One region of the Salinisphaera sp. C84B14 genome, then DNA from elsewhere that is predicted to be linked to it. Evidence: riboswitches for the same ligand, from Rfam matches in the RefSeq annotation. Region 1 holds a riboswitch; the other holds the start of a gene.
The links. Region 1 has a riboswitch for glycine ahead of gcvT (glycine cleavage system aminomethyltransferase GcvT). Riboswitches for the same ligand answer to the same signal wherever they lie in the genome.
Positions count from the first base shown of each region.

Region 2: it holds a riboswitch for glycine, as region 1 does, so the genes downstream of both, C84B14_RS17400 (D-amino acid dehydrogenase) here and gcvT (glycine cleavage system aminomethyltransferase GcvT) in region 1, are expected to answer to the same signal.

Region 1 covers NZ_APNL01000006.1:92,812-99,608, forward strand. Annotated here, with positions in the region: gene mrtJ (JDVT-CTERM system glutamic-type intramembrane protease MrtJ) at 21-395, shown strand; gene C84B14_RS06850 (UPF0149 family protein) at 530-1,087, shown strand; gene pepP (Xaa-Pro aminopeptidase) at 1,143-2,492, shown strand; gene ubiH (2-octaprenyl-6-methoxyphenyl hydroxylase) at 2,489-3,721, shown strand; gene C84B14_RS06865 (UbiH/UbiF/VisC/COQ6 family ubiquinone biosynthesis hydroxylase) at 3,718-4,923, shown strand; glycine riboswitch at 5,014-5,106, shown strand; glycine riboswitch at 5,126-5,208, shown strand; gene gcvT (glycine cleavage system aminomethyltransferase GcvT) at 5,263-6,372, shown strand; gene gcvH (glycine cleavage system protein GcvH) at 6,446-6,797, shown strand, end outside.
Region 2 covers NZ_APNL01000030.1:17,546-24,342, reverse strand. Annotated here, with positions in the region: gene C84B14_RS17415 (aminotransferase class V-fold PLP-dependent enzyme) at 1-1,046, shown strand, start outside; gene C84B14_RS17410 (carbonic anhydrase) at 1,138-1,764, opposite strand; gene C84B14_RS17405 (GGDEF domain-containing protein) at 2,273-3,304, shown strand; glycine riboswitch at 3,778-3,869, shown strand; glycine riboswitch at 3,870-3,974, shown strand; gene C84B14_RS17400 (D-amino acid dehydrogenase) at 4,029-5,291, shown strand; gene C84B14_RS17395 (DEAD/DEAH box helicase) at 5,364-6,797, shown strand, end outside.

The DNA.
Region 1 (6,797 bases):
CGGCGGCGCTTGTCGCCGCCGTGCCCGCTCTCTGGCTGATCACGCTCGCCACGCCAGCGCAGTTTCTACTGCGCTGGCCGGGCACACAGGTCTTCGTCTTGGCGGTCGTCGTACTGCCCCTGCTCGAAGAAATAGTGTTTCGGCTCGGCGTGCACGACTGGCTGCGTGGCCGTATGCGCAGGCGCTGGGGGCCGCTGAGCGCGGCCAATCTCCTGACTGCCGTGCTGTTTGCCGGCGCGCATCTGTTGGCCCATCCGCCGGCCTGGGCGCTGGCGACTTTTTTCCCCGCGCTCGTATTCGGCGTGCTCTGGGAACGGCATGCCAGGCTCTGGTCGCCGGCGAGCGTGCATGCCTTCTATAACCTCATCTATTTCTGCTGCCTGGGCGTTGTTTAGAGGCCGGGGGCTGATACGAGGGCGGCGCCCCAGCCCGGCCAAGGTCCGGCCAAGCACAGTCGCCCACGAACTTCGATGCGCCGGGTCAATAGTCGGCTTTGCTACCATGGCGTATTGCAAAAAAGCAGCGCGACATGAGCCAAGGCAACAGCCAGAACAACATCTTCGATGCCCTCCAGATAGGCCTGACCCAGGCCGAGTCGGTACAGACGCCGGGCGAGGTGCACGGCACGCTCACCGGCATGCTCTGTGTCGATAACGAAATCAGCGGCGCGCGCGCGGTCGAAGACGTCAAGAACGACAAGATCGAAGGCGCGCTGGACGCGCTGCGCGAGATGACCCTGGAAGGCCTGTTCGATCCGGACCTGAGTTTTCAGCCACTGCTGCCGGCCGACGATGTCGATCTGGAACGGCGCGTGCAGGCGCTCGCACGCTGGTGTGCCGGTTTTCTCTATGGCCTGAGCGCCGACGGCAGCTTCGATATCAACAACCTCTCCGGCGAAGTCCGCGAGGTGGTCAACGACCTCACCGAGCTGTCGCGCGCGGGCCTGACCGCCGAAGACGCGGACAACGAATCGGCCGAAGCCGACTATGCCGAGCTGGTGGAATACGTGCGGGTCGGCGTACAGATGGTCTTCCTCGAGCTTCAGCCCGGGCGCGAAGGGCCCACGCGGCGCGAGTCGCTGCACTAGCAATCGCGATGACGGGTTCGGTTTGTTTTCTTGAAAGGCTTGGACGAGGGATCGGATGAGAGACCAATCGCATCTGCAGCACAGCGACGAGCCGGCGATTCATGCAGCCCGTCGTGCGCGCATCGCGGATATCGTGGGCCCGGATGGCGTGGCGATGATCGCGGCCACCCCCGAGCGCAACCGCAATAACGATGTCGATTATCCCTATCGGCCGAACAGCGATTTTCGCTATCTGACCGGCTTCTGCGAGCCCGAGGCGATCGCGGTGATCGCGCCCGGCTTCGAGGCCGGGGATTACATCCTGTTCTGTCGTGCCCGCAACGCCGATCAGGAGGTCTGGATCGGCCGGCGGGCCGGTCCGGACGGCGCCATGGCCGACTACGGCGCCGATCAGGCCTTTGCCATCCACGAATTCGAGGATTGGCTCGCGCGTCTGCTGGACGGCCGTCGCAGGCTCTATCTGTCTTTCGGCACGCATCCCGAATTCGAGCAGAGCGTGCTCGATCAGCTCGGCGGTATGCGCAGCCAGGGGCGGGGCGGCGTGCCGCCGCGCGAAATCGTGGCCCTCGACGGCCTGCTCCACGACATGCGCCTGCGCAAGTCCGAACACGAAGTCGCACTCATGCGCCAGGCGGCTGCCACCTCGGCGCGTGCGCACAGCGCGGCCATGCAGGCGGTACGTCCCGGCATGTACGAGTATCAGCTCGCCGCCGTGCTGCATTACACCTTCGAAAGCGACGGCACGCACTGGGCGTATCCGAGCATTGTCGGGGCGGGCGAGAACGCCTGCGTGCTGCACTACATCGAAAACAGCGCGCCCATGGCCGACGGCGACCTGGTGTTGATCGATGCCGGCGCCGAATATCGCGGCTACGCCGGCGATATCACCCGCAGCTTTCCGGTGAACGGGCGTTTTTCCGATGCCCAGCGCGAGCTTTACGACATCGTGCTCGCGGCCAACCGGGCCGCGATCGAGGCCGCCCGACCCGGCCAGCCGATGAACGCCGTTCATCAGGCGGCGCTAAGAGTGCTGGTGGCGGGGCTGATTGATGTCGGCCTGCTCGAAGGTACGGTCGACGAGGTCATCGCCGCCGAAAGCTACCGCGCCTATTTCATGCACGGCACCAGCCACTGGCTGGGCATGGACGTCCACGACGTGGGCGACTATAAAGTGGATGGAGAATGGCGCCTGCTCGAACCCGGCATGGCGCTGACCGTGGAGCCCGGACTGTATGTCCGGGGCCAGGACAACCCGTCGTCGCGCTTTGCGGATATCGGTATCCGGGTCGAGGACGATATCGTCATCACCGAAACCGGCTGTGAAGTGCTCACGGCCGACGTGCCCAAGGACGCCGACGAGATCGAGGCATTGATGGCCAAACCCTATCGGAGCGAAACCCCGTGAGCGGCGAGTACGACATTGCCGTAGTGGGCGGTGGCCTGGCCGGCGCGACGTTTGCCTGCGCGCTGGCCGATACCGGGCTGAAAATCGCGCTGGTCGAGGCCGTGGCCTTCGATGCGCCGGCCGACGAGAACATGAAAGCGCGCACCACCGCGATCGCGGCCGGTACCCGGGGGATGTTCGAGGCGCTGGATCTGTGGGCCGATATCGCCCACGACGCCGCGCCCATCAAACGATTGCACGTATCCCAAAAGGGCCGTTTCGGCAGCGTGCGGGTGAATGCCGCCGACTACGATCTGCCGGCACTGGGCTATGTGTTGCCCAACCTCACCATGATCGAGGCGCTGCGCGCCCGGCTGGCGCAGATGAGCCAGGTGGATGTGATTGCCCCGGCACGCTTCAAATCGCTCACCCGCGACGCCGCGGGCGAACGCATCGAACTGACCTGTGCGGTCGGCGACGGCGAAAGCCGGACATTGAGTACCCGCCTGCTGGTCGGCGCCGACGGCGCGCAATCCTCGGTACGCGGCGCGCTGGGTATCGGCGCGCGCACCGACGATTATCAGCAGCGTGCCATCGTTACCTTCGTAGAGCCCGAACGCGCCCACGGCGGCTGTGCCTACGAGCGCTTCACCCCGGACGGGCCGGTGGCCCTGCTGCCCTGTACACGGGCCAGCTGTGCCGCGGTATGGACGCTGCCCAGCGAACGCGCCGAGCAGATGTGCGCGGTCAGCGATGACGAATTCATCGACGGCCTGCAGGCGGCCTTCGGCCAGCGTCTGGGCCAGCTCAAGCTGGCCGGGCCGCGCGGCAGCTATCCGCTGGCGCGGGTGCTGTGCGACCGGGCCGCGGTCGATCGCGCCGTGCTTATCGGCAATGCCGGCCATGCCCTGCATCCGGCGGCCGCCCAGGGGTTCAATCTGGCGATTCGCGATGCGCTGCTGCTGGCCGCGATGCTGCGCGAGCGCCTCGCCGCCAATCCCGATTTCGATCCCGGCGACGGCGATCTGTTGGCCGCCTGGGCCGAGGCTCGGCGCCCGGACCAGCATCGCGTGGCCAATTTCACCGACGCCATCGTGCGCCTGTTTTCCAACCGTATTCCCATGCTCGACCATGCCCGCGGCGCGGGTTTGTTCGGTCTGTCGCTGATGCCGTCGATTCGCGACGACATGGCCCGGCGCAGCATGGGGCTGGCCCTGGCCCCGGCGCGTATTCGCAAGGCAAGCTCATGAGTAGTCACAATCCGCGTTATGACGTGGCCATCGTCGGCGGCGGCATGGTCGGTGCCGTGCTCGCGGTGGCGCTGTCGCGTGCCGATTTCTCGGTGGCACTGGTCGAAGCCAAACGCCCGCCGCGTTTCGATACCAGCCAGGACTACGGGCTGCGCGTGTCGGCGATTGCGCCAGGCACGCGGCGCGTACTCGAGAATCTCGACCTGTGGGCCTCGGTCGAGCGCCGGCGCTGCTGCGCGTTCACCGGCATGAAGGTCTGGGAGGCCGGCGGCGCCAGCGAGCTGTTTCTCGAACATACCGCGGTGGGGCTGCCCGAGCTCGGGCATATCGTCGAAAACAACCTGATCGTCGACAGCGCGTGGCAGGCGCTCACCGATGTCGATATCTACTGCCCGGCGAAGATGGAAAGCCTGGCCTTCGACCCGGATGCCGCCCGACTGCGTCTCGACGACGGGACGACCGTGAGCGCGGCGCTCGTGGTTGGCGCGGAAGGCGCGAATTCCCCGGTGCGGGCAGCGGCCGGCATAGAAACCACGGGCTGGTCGTACGGCCAGCGTTGTACCGTCGGTACGGTCACCCCGGCGCGGCATCATCGCCATATCGCCTGGCAGCGCTTTACCGAAACCGGGCCGGTGGCGTTTCTGCCGCTTTCGGACGGTCGTTGCTCGCTCGCCTGGCACGCCGACGATGCGCTCGCCGCGGAGCTTGCCGAACTCGACGACGAGACGTTTCGTGCACGCCTGAGCGAAGCCAGCGGGCATGTGCTGGGTGAAATCGAGCATATGGATCGGCGGGCGTCCTTCCCGCTCAAGCTCCAGCATGCCCGCGAATATTGTCGTCCGCGGGTGGCGCTGGCCGGCGATGCCGCGCATGTGGTGCACCCGATGGCGGGTCAGGGGGTCAACCTTGGCCTTCTCGACGTGGCGGGCATGGTCGAAGCGCTCGAAGCCGGGCGCGCGGCCGGTCGCGATGCCGGCGACATGACCTACCTGCGCCGCTATCAGCGTGCGCGCATGGCCGAGAACCTGATGATGTTGGGCATCACCGACGCCTTCAAACGCGTCTATGGCAGCGCCAACCCCTTGCTGCGCAACCTGCGCCAGAGCGCGATCGCGGCGGCAGCGAACCTTGCCCCGGTTCGCCAGATCATGATTCACCATGCGGTGGGTCTGTCCGACAACGGCCCGCGGCTGCTGCAATAACGCAAAACGCCTGTATTTTGCAGTGAAAAGCGGTTCCGGGGCCGACGCTTGGCCTGTATGGATCGCGCCGGTATAGTCGAGGCCACGGTCAATAACCGCGTGGGAGAGAACGGGCCATCGCCCGTCACCGAAGGCGCAAATTTCCGCCCGGAAACGCTCAGGTACCCGAACCACGCGCGCGCCGGCGTCATGACGCGCCGGCTTGATCGACTCTGGAGAGCAGTCGTGTGAACCACGGCTCACCGAAGGGGCGAATCTCTCAGGTGCCAGGACAGAGGGGCGGCAGGCGAAAGCCCGGGCCGGCCCGTATTCTGTTGATTCATCTGCAAAGAGATTGTCATGGCCAAACGCACCCCGCTCTATGACGCACATGTCGCCGACGGCGCCAAGCTTGTGGATTTCGCCGGCTGGGACATGCCGATCGACTACGGCTCCCAGATCTCCGAACACAACGCCGTACGCGAGAGCGTGGGCATGTTCGACGTGTCGCATATGGCCGTCGTCGATATCCGCGGTCGAGAGTCGCGCGAATTCCTGCGCTGGCTGCTGGCCAATGACGTGGCCAAGATCGACGAGGCCGGGCGCGCGCTCTATACCTGCATGCTCAACACCCGCGGCGGCGTGATCGACGATCTCATCGTCTATCACCTGAGTGACGATCTGTATCGCGTCGTGGTCAATGCAGCGACCACGGAAAAGGATCTGGCCTGGATCGGCAGTCAGGCCCGCGATTACGACGTGTCGATCGAGCACCGCCAGGATCTGGCCATTATCGCCGTGCAGGGCCCGCGCGGGCGCGACATCGCCGCCGAGCTGTTCGACGACGATTTGAAGGCCGCTGCGCTCAAGCTAAAGCCGTTTCGCGTGGTCGCGCAGGATGATCGCTCGATCGGGCGCACCGGCTATACCGGCGAAGACGGTTTCGAGCTCGTACTACCGGCCGACGAGGCCGTGAACGCATGGAAGACGCTGCGCGACAAGGGCGTAGCGCCCATCGGCCTGGGCGCGCGCGACACGCTGCGCCTGGAAGCGGGCCTGAATCTTTATGGCCAGGATATGGACGAAGACCGCACCCCGCTGGAATCGGGCCTGGCCTGGACCGTGGCCTTCAAGCCCGAAGAGCGCGATTTTGTTGGCCGCTCGGCGCTGGAGCACATGCGCGCACAGGGCGTCGACCAAAAGCTGGTTGGGCTGGTGCTGGAAGGGCGTGGCGTGATGCGCAGCAAGACCGCGGTGCGTGCCGTCGACAGCGATGTCGAGGAAGAACATGCCGAGGGCAAAATCACCAGCGGCAGCTATGCGCCGACGTTGTCGTGCTCGGTCGCGCTCGCCCGAGTGCCCGCCGATTGGGAACACAGCGTCGAAGTGTGTTTGCGCGGCAAGTGGCAGCCTGCGCGCATCGTTCGCTATCCGTTCGTGCGTAATGGCGAGAGCCGCCTCGACGACTGAGCGTTTTTCTCAGTAGCCTTTAATCCACCGAACCATCGCGCGCACCGCGCCAACCTGCTGCAAGGGGAGCCCCATGAGCGAAGTACCCAAGGATCTGTCCTATACCAAGACCCACGAATGGATCGACTACGACGGCGACGGCACCTGCACGGTCGGCATCACCGACTATGCGCAGTCCTCGCTCGGCGACCTGGTATTCGTCGAACTGCCCGACGCCGGTACCAAGGTGGGCGCCGGCGATGCGGTGGCCGTGGTGGAATCGGTCAAGGCGGCCTCGGATATCTATGCGCCGCTCGACGGCGAAATCGCCGAGATCAACGAACAACTCGAGGATTCGCCGGAGCTGGTCAACGAAGATCCGTTTGGCGAAGGGTGGCTGTTCAAGATGACGGTTTCCGATCCGGAACAGGTCGAGAAACTGCTCG
Region 2 (6,797 bases), on a different contig from region 1:
TGTCGGCGCGCTTCAAGCATGTGCTGACCGAGGTTTCGGGCGTGCTCAAGCAGGTCTACAACGCCCACTCGGCGGTCATCGTGCCGGGTAGCGGCACCTTTGGCATGGAAGCCGTGGCCCGCCAGTTCGCCGGCGATGCGCATTGCCTGGTCATCCGCAACGGCTGGTTCAGCTATCGCTGGACACAGATCATGGACATGGGCGACATCCCGGCTTCGACCACCGTGCTGTGTGCACGGCGACAGCACGAAGGGGCCCAGGCGCCGTTTGTGCCGGCACCTGTCGCCGAGGTGGTAGAACGCATCGAGACAGAGCGTCCTGCAGTGGTGTTCGCACCCCATGTGGAGACGTCCGCCGGCATGCTGCTGCCCGACGACTATCTAAGCGCGGTGGCCGCGGCGGTACATGCCGTCGACGGTCTTTTCGTGCTCGACTGTATTGCATCGGGCACGCACTGGGTGGATATGCAGGCCTGCGGTATCGATGTGCTCATCAGCGCGCCGCAAAAAGGCTGGAGTGCCTCGCCGTGCTGCGCGATGGTGATGCTCAGCGAACGCGCGCGCCAGCGTATCGAGGCCACCACGAGCAGCAGCTATGCCTGCGATCTGCGCAAGTGGCTGCAGATCATGGAAACCTACGAAGACGGTGGACATGCCTATCATGCCACCATGCCCACCGACGGTTTGACCCGGCTGCTGGCGATGATGGGCGAAACCCGTACGCTGGGTTTCGAGCACGCCCGTGAACGCCAGCTCGAGCTGGGCGGCAAGATACGCGAAGCACTCGAAGCCCGTGGTTTCGCCAGTGTCGCCGCACCCGGCTTCCAGGCTTCGGGTGTGGTGGTGAGCTATACGCAAGACGCGGATATCCAATCCGGCAAGCGCTTCGTCGAAGCCGGCGTACAAATCGCTGCGGGCGTGCCGCTTATGTGCGGCGAGGGCGACGATTTCCGGTCGTTTCGTGTCGGCCTGTTCGGTCTGGACAAACTCTACGACGTAAACGCCTGCGCCGCGCGCTTCGTCGCCGCGCTCGATCAGCTGAGCTGATGCGCCACCGCGGCGAAAGCCGCAAATGGGCATGAACGCGTGATCGAGGCCCCGGGCGTTTTACTATCGCCCGGGGCCGGGCGATACCGGGCTATCCGTCGACCACGTCGTCGAGGAACGTCACCTTGCCGGTTTCGATCGCGTATTCGGCGCCGACGATCTTGAGCTGACCTTGCGTTAGCAGCTGCTCCAGGATGTCCGAACCGTGCCGCAGGCGTTTGACCGAGCGGGCGACGTTGGCGCGTACGGCCGCGTGGATGAGCGCATGGCGATCTCCGGCGAGATCCCCCTTGAGCAGTTTTTCCACGGACGGGCGCACGCGATCCACGATCGAACGCAGGTTGCGCGACTGGTTTTCGTTCGGCTGCTGGAGTTCGTCGAGCGTGGCCGTGACCGCACCGCATTGCGTGTGCCCGAGCACAACGACCAGCGGGGTGCCGAACTGCGCGGCCGCGAATTCGATGCTACCAATCTGGGACGGCGCAACGACGTTACCCGCCACGCGAATCACGAACAGATCGCCCAGGCCCTGGTTGAACACGATTTCCGCAGGCACGCGTGCATCGGAACACCCCAGGATTATCGCGAGCGGTTTTTGTTCGGCAACCAGTTCAGCCGGGCGGGCATGCTTGCTCAAGGTTTCGGCAGTCTCGATGTTATCGACGAACTGGCGGTTACCGAGCTTCAAACGTTCCAGTGCTTCATCAGCGGTAATCATGGGTTCGCGTCGTCCTTTGTAGTCGATGGCGCGGGCTAGAGCTGCCAAAGTTACACGATGCGTAAGAGCGTGGCACGAATGTTATCAGTGCGCGAAGGCAACAACACCGACACAGCGCAGGATGCGCGATGCGCATACCTTCAATCGCCAGGGGTCACGGGCGCTACAACAGGCAGGTGTCGGAAAACGCGGGGTTTTCGCCGGGTCGCGCCGCGCGCCCTTTGATACTGCGGTGCGCATTGCGGATATGCTCCGGCTTGGGGGAGGCTCGGCGCCCGGCCTGGGTCATCGACATAGCCTGGTTTTCGATTTATAACGAGAACGCTGAGGCGGTCCGGATGCGTCGTAAAAAAATCAGTGCGAGGGATAAGGTGCGGCGTCTTGCGTACAGCCTGGCAGGTGCGGCGCGGGCGATCCCTCCACGACAAGACATGAGAGACGGGGTCTAAATGGGGGTGGTTTTCGCGGTTGCGGCGTGCGGGTACATTCGGCTGCCGCAGCACCGCCAATGAAAAACCTTTTTCTCAAACGCGATCGGCCCGCAGAGGTACGCCCCTACCAGCGCACCGTATTCACCGCGCTGCTGTGGTTTACCTGCTCGGCCGTGCTCGGCTATGCCGGCCTTCATTTCTACCTCGGCTACCGCTGGCTTGCGGTGGCCGAACTGTGCCTGGTCGCGTACGCCGCGCTCCTGCTTTATGTGGTGCATGAAACAGAGCGGGCACCCGTCACCAACGTTCTGTTCGTGGTCCCGTTCTTTATCGTCATGATGCTGTCGTTATGGACAGGGGCAACCGGCGTTACCGTGTTCATATGGGTCTTTCTCGTGCCTTTGCTGTCGCATCTTCTGTTGGGACGATGGCAGGGGTTGTGGGTAGCACTACTGTTCATAGGCTGTGCGGGCGCGATCTTTGTGTACAAGCACGGTATCTGGGGCGGCTGGATCGGGTATCTGAGTGTCGTCAACGTGGTGCTTTGCACGGGCTCCATTCTCGGCTTTTCGTATATCTACGAAGCCAGCCGGGAAAAGACCGAGCACGAACTGCGTGCGCTCGCGCTTGCCGACCCGCTGACGGGGCTCGCCAACCGGTCGCGTTTTCGCGAAGTCTTCGCGCGCGAACGCCAGCGCTATCTGCGCCAGAAAATTCCGCTCGCGATGCTGGTCGTCGATCTCGATCATTTCAAACGCGTGAACGACGACTATGGTCACGATGCCGGCGACATGGCGCTGTGCTTCGTTGCTGAACTGCTGGCCTCGCGCATTCGCCAGACCGACGTCGCCGGCCGGCTGGGCGGCGAGGAGTTCGGGATTCTCTTGTCCGATGTGGATCTGGAACATGCGCGCCGGATCGCCGTCGACCTGCGCGATCTCGTTCGCGACCGGCCGTTCCGCTACCGCGGTAAGGATATTCCGATGTCGGTAAGCATCGGTATCGCCGAACTCGGGCGCGACGGCATGGATTTCAGAACGCTTTTCTCCAAAGCCGATCGTCGTCTGTACCAGGCCAAGGCCGAAGGGCGTAATCGCGTTGTCGGTTGATGCCGATACTTCGTACGGCCCCAATGGCGCTTCGGCCTGTTCGTAATCGTCCGGCTGATAACAGGCATACGTGAAACCAGCCGCGCCGCGTCCAACGCCTGCGAAGCCATGGAAAATGAAAGACGGGCAGCTGCCTAAGAAGATACGTGCCGACGGCTACGACGCCCTGACCCTTTAACGACGAGATGAGGCTTGCCGGCGTTTTCCAGTCGATGCCCGGCGCTGGTCGTGCCTGGCCCGGCGCCGTCACGGACACCAGACAGGCCAGGGTCGTGCGTACGGATGGATATATCCTGTATGGCGCATCGTCACTCGGTACCGAGCGCGGCGCGATGCCTTGCGCGGTGGCGTTCGGGGAGTGTTGGCATGGGGATTGCTCGTGGTATCTTGCCAAGTAAGCACGCCCGATCTTGAACATCGTCGCGGGCGACGTCATGTCCAGGCCAAAAGCCAACCGACAGGTCTAGAACATCAACGCGATAGCGGGAGAGATCGGCGCACGGCGCCGGCGCCGAAGGAGCAACCGCCCCGGAAACTCTCAGGCACCAAGGACCGTTATCGCGGCCATATCCGAAGAGTCGCGCGGCCGCTGGGCCGGCGTGCACCGAAGGAGCAAGCACACGGTGACAACGCCGTGGGTGAATCTCTCAGGTCCAAGTGACGGAAGGGGCGGCACCTGCACGAGTGCAGGGCATCCACGCACGACACCACCGGATAAAGGCATATGAAACATATAGCAATCATCGGCGGCGGAATCACCGGGGTCACCACGGCCTACGCTCTGGTCCGCCGCGGCTATACCGTGACCCTTTTTGACCGCAATCGCTATGCGGCGATGGAAACCTCGTTCGCCAACGGCGGCCAGCTGTCGGCCTCGAACGCCGAGGTCTGGAATCACTGGCCAATGGTCTTCAAGGGCATGAAATGGATGTTTCGCAGCGACGCACCCTTGTTGGTCAACCCGAAACCTTCCTGGCACAAGCTCTCATGGTTTCTGGAATTCATTGGCGCCATTCCACAGTACGGGCGCAATACCACCGAAACCGCACGAATGGCGATCGAGGCGCGTGAGTTTCTATTCTCCTGGGCGGAGCGTGAAAACATCGATTTCGACGTCAAGCGAAAAGGCATCCTGCATATCTATCGTAATCGGGCCGGCTATCGGCACGCCGAGAAAGTCTCGAAGCTGCTGGCCGCAGGCGGGCTCGAGCGGCAGCCGGTCACACCCGACGAGATGCGTGCAATCGAGCCCGCGCTGGCCGGCGAGTATTACGGCGGCTTCTTCACGGAAAGCGATTCCAGCGGCGATATCCACAAGTTCACCCAGGGGCTGGCCCGGGCCGCGCAGGCGCAGGGCGTGCAGTTTCGCTACAACAACACCGTAGAAAGCGTCAAGACCGACGGTCGCAGGGTGACGATAGCGGCCTGTGACAACGACACGCCCGAGGACCGGGTGACGCTCGATTTCGACGGGGTGGTGGTCTGTGCCGGCACCGGCAGCCGCGAGATCGCCTCGCAGCTGGGCGACCGGGTCAACGTTTATCCGGTGAAGGGTTATTCGATTACCGTGAATCTGGAAGACGAGGCATCGAAACAGGGCGCGCCCGAGGTGAGCCTGCTCGATGACGAAACCAAGCTCGTTTGTGCGCGTCTGGGCGACGACCGCTTTCGTGTGGCCGGCACCGCCGAGTTCAACGGATTCAACCGCGATATTCGCGCCGACCGTATTGCGCCACTGGTCGAGTGGGTGAAGCAGTGCTTTCCCGACGTCAAGACCCGTCAGGTGGTGCCCTGGGCCGGGCTGCGCCCGATGATGCCGAACATGATGCCGCGGGTCGGGGCCGGGCGCGCACCGAACGTGTTCTACAACACCGGGCACGGCCACCTGGGCTGGACGCTGTCAGCGCTCACCGCCGATTCGATTGCGGCGATCGTCGATGACGCGGCAACCGAAAAACAGGGACCGACGACGGTGAATAACGGGTAGAATAGTTGCCCGCGCCGTTCTGGCGCAGTGTTTCTTCGGGCGCGCGTCCGCGCCCGTGCCTTCAGGCTATGCATGTCCGTCCCTACCGAAAATGAATCCCCGCAGATCGCCTTCAGCGATCTGGCTTTATCCGATGCCGTGATGGCGGCGCTGGCCGATGTCGGCTACGAAACGCCGTCGCCGATCCAGGCCGCGACCATTCCGCCCTTGCTCGAAGGCAAGGACGTGCTGGGCCAGGCCCAGACGGGCACCGGCAAGACGGCAGCCTTTGCGCTGCCCATTCTTTCCGGCCTGCCGGAGCGTGGCAAAGGTGGCAAGGGACCACAGGCGCTGGTGCTTACACCCACGCGCGAACTCACGATCCAGGTCGCGGAAGCGTTTCAGCGTTATGCCGCGCATATGCCGGGCTTCCACGTGCTGCCTATCTACGGCGGACAGGGCTATGGCCCGCAGCTGGCGGCGCTCAAGCGCGGCGTAAACGTGGTCGTGGGCACGCCGGGCCGGGTGATGGATCATCTCAAGCGCGGCACGCTCAAGCTCGACGGGCTCGACTGGATGGTGCTCGACGAAGCTGACGAGATGCTGCGCATGGGCTTCATCGAAGACGTGGAATGGATCTTCGAGCACACGCCGGCGCAACGTCAGGTCGCACTGTTTTCGGCCACCATGCCGAGCGCGATCCGCCGTATCGCCAAGACCCACCTGCGCGAGCCGCAGGAAATCACCATCCAGACGAAGACCACCACGGCGGTCAATATCCGCCAGCGCTACTGGATCGTCGGCGGCGGCACGAGCAAGCTCGATGCGCTCACGCGGTTGCTCGAAGCCGAGCCTTTCGATGCGATGATCGTGTTCGCACGCACCAAGAAATCGACCGACGAACTCGCCGAGCGCCTGTCGGCCCGTGGCTATGCCTGTGCCGCGCTCAACGGCGATATCGCCCAGAATCAGCGCGAGCGTACGGTAGCCAAGCTCAAGAACGGACAGCTCGATATCATTGTGGCCACAGACGTGGCCGCGCGCGGGCTCGACGTGGAACGCATCAGCCACGTGATCAATTTCGATATCCCCCACGATACCGAGGCCTATGTGCATCGTATCGGACGCACCGGGCGGGCCGGTCGCGAGGGCGATGCGATCCTGTTCGTGACCATGCGCGAAAAGCATCTGTTCAAGGCGATCGAACGCGCCACCCGTCAGGCCATCGAGCCGATGGATCTGCCGAGCATCGCCGAGGTCAACGAGCAGCGCGTAGCCCGTTTCAAGCAGCGCATTTCGGTCACGCTGGCCGAAGGCAAGCTCAAGCCGTTTCGCGAACTGCTCGAAGAGTATCGCGCCGAACACAACGTCGAGCCCGAAGAACTGGCCGCAGCGCTTGCCTACCTGGCCCAGGGCGACGAGCCGCTGATGCTGGCGCCGAGCAGCAAGGCCGATCGCGGTGCAAGCCCGCGCGACATGGGCGCACAAACGCCCAAGAGCGCGAACAAGGGTGCGGCCCGCCAGCAG